One region of the Paraburkholderia sp. SEWSISQ10-3 4 genome, then DNA from elsewhere that is predicted to be linked to it. Evidence: riboswitches for the same ligand, from Rfam matches in the RefSeq annotation. Region 1 holds a riboswitch; the other holds the start of a gene.
What was found. Region 1 has a riboswitch for manganese ahead of M0D68_RS29060 (sodium:calcium antiporter). Riboswitches for the same ligand answer to the same signal wherever they lie in the genome.
Positions count from the first base shown of each region.

Region 2: it holds a riboswitch for manganese, as region 1 does, so the genes downstream of both, M0D68_RS03230 (TMEM165/GDT1 family protein) here and M0D68_RS29060 (sodium:calcium antiporter) in region 1, are expected to answer to the same signal.

Region 1 covers NZ_JALPRI010000021.1:71,289-73,485, reverse strand. Annotated here, with positions in the region: gene M0D68_RS29065 (NADP-dependent oxidoreductase) at 1-507, opposite strand, end outside; yybP-ykoY riboswitch at 668-839, shown strand; gene M0D68_RS29060 (sodium:calcium antiporter) at 940-1,950, shown strand; gene M0D68_RS29055 (HAD family phosphatase) at 2,010-2,197, opposite strand, start outside.
Region 2 covers NZ_JALPRI010000001.1:712,512-714,708, reverse strand. Annotated here, with positions in the region: gene M0D68_RS03240 (SDR family NAD(P)-dependent oxidoreductase) at 1-260, shown strand, start outside; gene M0D68_RS03235 (NADPH-dependent F420 reductase) at 364-963, shown strand; yybP-ykoY riboswitch at 1,170-1,356, shown strand; gene M0D68_RS03230 (TMEM165/GDT1 family protein) at 1,368-1,958, shown strand.

The DNA of each region.
Region 1 (2,197 bases):
CTTGCCGAACTGCGCGACCAGCGAGCCGACCGCGCCCGCCGCACCGGACACGACCAGCGTGTCGCCAGGACGCGGCTTGCCCGCTTCCATCAAGCCGAACCACGCGGTGCGTCCCGGCATGCCGAGCACACCGAGCGCAGTCGAAACCGGCGCCGCGTCGGGGTTCAGTTTGGTCAGCTCGCTGTGATGGCATTTGGCGTAGAGCTGCCAGCCGCTATAGGCCGACACCCAGTCGCCCTGCTTGAAAAGCGGGCTCGCCGACGCCACCACTTCACCCACCACGCCCGCCCGCTGGACGATCCCGAGCGGATGCGGCACGTCGTAAGTATTGCGTTCATGCTGCTGGATTCGAATGTACGGATCGACGCTGACGATACGCGCCCGGATCAACACTTCATTCGATGACAAATTGTCGTCGAGCTCGCTTTCGCGCAACTCGTAATGCTCGTCGCCAACGCGTCCTTCCGGGCGCTTGACGTAAAACCACTGGCGATTCTGGTAGTTCATGTGAGGACTCACTGCTGTCGTAGACGGTGAGTGATCTTACCAGCGGGGCGATCACGCACTTGGCCGCCTGACGTCGCAGCGCTGGACGTGCGCGGTGAAACCGGGAGCGGCGCAGGCGCCGGATCCCAAGCTTGTTGAAAGCCGCCCGTCCCGTTAGAATCCTCCGGTCATTGGGGAGTAGCCTTCCTTCATCCATTGAAGGAGAGCGCGTCAACATACTTGGCCTACGGGTCATGGCGCGTTCGACCGGGTCGGTTTGGCGAGACCATTGGCGCACTGCTTCGTTCTGGTCGGACGGGTCGCGGTGCGTCATTGGTTCGTTACTTGCGTCCGACCGCGGAGTTGCCCTGTGAAACATCGTTGTGCCCTGCCAGTCTCCCCACTTGCCCGTCCGCTGTGCCGCTTCCCCTTTGCATTTGCAGGGAGCCACGCATGACCGGTCTCCTGTTCGAACTCGCCATCATGCTGGTCGTCATTCTGGTGGCGGCCGAGCTCTTCACCAACGCACTCGAACATCTCGGCGAGCGTCTCAAAATCTCCGAGGGCGTGACGGGTTCGCTGTTCGCAGCGGTCGGCACCGCCTTGCCCGAAACGCTTGTCCCGCTGCTTGCGATTGCGGGCGGCACGACCGATAGCGCGGTCAATCAGGAAATCGGCGTCGGCGCGATTCTTGGCGCGCCGCTCATGCTTTCCACCCTCTCCACCTTCCTGATGACGCTGGCGATTCTCGGTACGCGCGGCGCCGGCGGCTGGGTCACGCCCGAACGCACGGGTTTCACTCGGGATCTGAACTACTTCCTGTGCGCCTTTGTGTTGGCGGCCGCGGCGATGTACGTGCCGCACGAACAGATGATCGTGCGGGGGCTGTTCAGCGCGGCGCTGGTCGGTGTGTACATCACCTATGTGGTGATGACGTTCCGTGCGTCGAACAAACTGGTCGACGCCGGTCACGGCACCGAAGCACCGGGCAAGATGCTGCTGTCGCGTCTTGGTTTGCCCACCAATCTCGTGACCATCGCGGTGCAACTGGTGCTCGCAGTTGCGTTGCTGGTGTGGGGCGCAGAAGGCTTCATCCACGGCGTGCGGGGCGTGTCGCAGGTGCTCGGCGTCTCGCCGTTGCTGCTGTCGCTGCTGATCATTCCGATCGCCACCGAGTTGCCGGAGAAGGTCAACAGCATCCTGTGGATTCGCCGCGGCAAGGACACACTGGCGTTCGGCAACATCACCGGCGCGATGGTGTTTCAGGGCACGCTGCTGCCCGCGATCGGAATTCTGCTGACGCCGTGGGCGCCGCGTATCGAAGTGGTGACCGGCATCGTGATCACGCTCGCCGCCGCCGCGTGGCTGCGGATCAACGTGCGCGAGCGAGGCGTGCCGGTGTGGGCGCTGTTGGTGTGCGGCGTGTTGTACGCCAGCTATCTGGTCATCACGCTAACCCGCTAAGCGAGTGATGAAAGGCCGGGAAGGCCGCTGCCAGGCGCGGCCTTCCCAACAAGCCGCCCTTAGTTGGACGGTGCCGCAGCCGTTGCCGCGCTATCCGGCTTGAACACCGTTGTCCAGTCATCCTTCATATCGACGACGAGCCAGCCTTTCGTGCCGGCTTCGTCCAGCCCCTTGTCGAGCTTGCCGCTTTTCGCAGCGCGGTCGTACGCATACTCCCGTTCACCGTCGGTGTGATGCAGCAGCGCCG
Region 2 (2,197 bases), on a different contig from region 1:
CATTCGCACGCACTTGGCTTAACGAACTGAGGGCCAGGAATATCCGGGTGAACGTGCTGAGCCCGGGGCCGATCGCCACACCGATGCAGGACCAGGTTCTCACCGAGGAGGCGAAGCGCATGTTCGAATCCCTGATCCCGCGGGGAAAGATGGGGCGTCCTGAGGAAATTGCGACGGTCGCGCTGTTTCTTGCGTCAGACGATTCGAGCTTCGTGAATGGGGCGGAGTTGTCTGTCGACGGCGGCTTCTCGGCCATCTGAAATCGCGCCGAAAGGCGCGTAGAAGGACCTTTCAACTCGACAAAGATGATCTGATTTGTGTCGATAAATTTGGATTCCTTACAGTACTGAATGGAGAGTCCGCATGAACTATTCGATTATTGGCTTTGGCGCGATAGGCCAGGCACTCGCCCGAGCGTTTGCAAGAAAGAACATCGATGTGACCGTCGCCAGCCGGCGCCCTCCCGAGGCGTTGATGCAACAGGCACGAGCGATCGGCCCCACCGTTGTCCCCGCGACGCTGCAGGATGCAATCGCGTCCGACACGATCTTCCTCGCGGTTCCGTTTTGGGAACATCGCGAAGTCGCGAAGCAGATCCCAACCTGGCAGGGCAAGACGATCATCGACACGACAAATGGTTTCGGTGTTCCCGTTGAAGATCTGGAAGGTCAGCCGTCGGCCGCGGTTGTCGCCAAAGCGTTTACCGGTGCCAGGTTCGTAAAGGGCTTTAACCACCTGCCCGCTGCCGTTCTGGCCGCTGATCCGAGCGTGAATGGCGGCAGCCGCGTCGTGTTTTTGTCGAGCGATGACGAAAATGCGGTGGCACCGGTCGCTGCTTTGGCCGAACAACTCGGTTTCGCGCCGATTGCGCTAGGACCGCTCAAGGATGGCGGCTTGCTTGTCCAAGGCAGAGGGAATACCTGGGGTCAACTGATCTTCAAGGACCTCGTCAAGTTCAAATAGCGGCGCCTCACGACGACGTGACAGCGGCCACGCGCTTCGATGTGGACGCGGGCGCTTCTGGGTAGGAGCGGACGACTCCCCAAAGAAAGAGGCGAACATATCGCGCGCGAAAGGCATTCGTAATAATTGGCGCACGCAGCAATGCTCGACTGCGAAAAGCGCTATTGTGGCGACTTGCTTCTGCGACACATGGCGCGATAGAATCGCGCCTGCTCATTGGGGAGTAGCCGCCTCGAACGCCATGTTCGAGGGCGCACGTCAACATACTTGGCGAGTCGAAAGACCCGCTATGGCGTGCGCAGCTAAATGCCTGGCAAGACCGATGACTCGCATTCCGACCTAACCGGGTCGCCGGAATGCGCGTCATCGCGTTTTTTCTGCGCGGCCCGGATACAACAACCCCCATGCAATCCTTCCTCATTTCGACCAGTGTGGTCGGCCTTGCTGAAATCGGCGACAAGACTCAGCTTCTGTCCCTGGTTCTGGCAGCGCGATATCGCAAGCCCATCCCCATCATCCTTGGTGTTTTTGCCGCTACGCTCATCAACCATGGTGCATCTGGCGCACTCGGCGCGTGGCTTGCGAGCGTTCTGAGTCCAGGCATTCTGAATTGGGCGGTTGTCGCGTCGTTCGCCGTGATGGCGGTGTGGATTCTCGTTCCGGACAAGCTGGACGACGCCGACGCGGTTCTGACGAAAAACTCGATGGGCGTGTTCGGCACAACCGCACTCACATTCTTTCTCGCCGAGATGGGCGATAAAACCCAAATCGTCACGATTGCCTTGGCGGCGCGCTTTCACGAGTTTTTCGGTGTGGTTGCTGGTACGACGCTCGGCATGATGTTGGCCAATGTGCCCGTCATCTACCTGGGACACAAATTTGCGGATCGCCTGCCAACAAAGGCGGTCCACATTCTGGCCGCGATCATCTTCGTTGTGCTCGGTGGCCTCGCCCTCAGGACCGCGCTGTATCCGCAAGCGCATCCGCTGTTCTAGTTCGCGGCTGACGCGCGCACTGCACTGCAGTCCACCCACGCGAGACCTTTAGAAAAAACCGGAGCGTGCCGTTAATAAGCGGTGGTCCGACATAACGTGGACCGGGATCGGAGTCGTCCGTCATTTGCTCGGTTCGGAGTCAACGAACGAACCGAGCGATGCGTCGGATCACGACTTCCGGATGCGCACGTCGTCTACGGGCGGACTGACACTTTCAGTTTCCTTCCGCCCAACCTGCT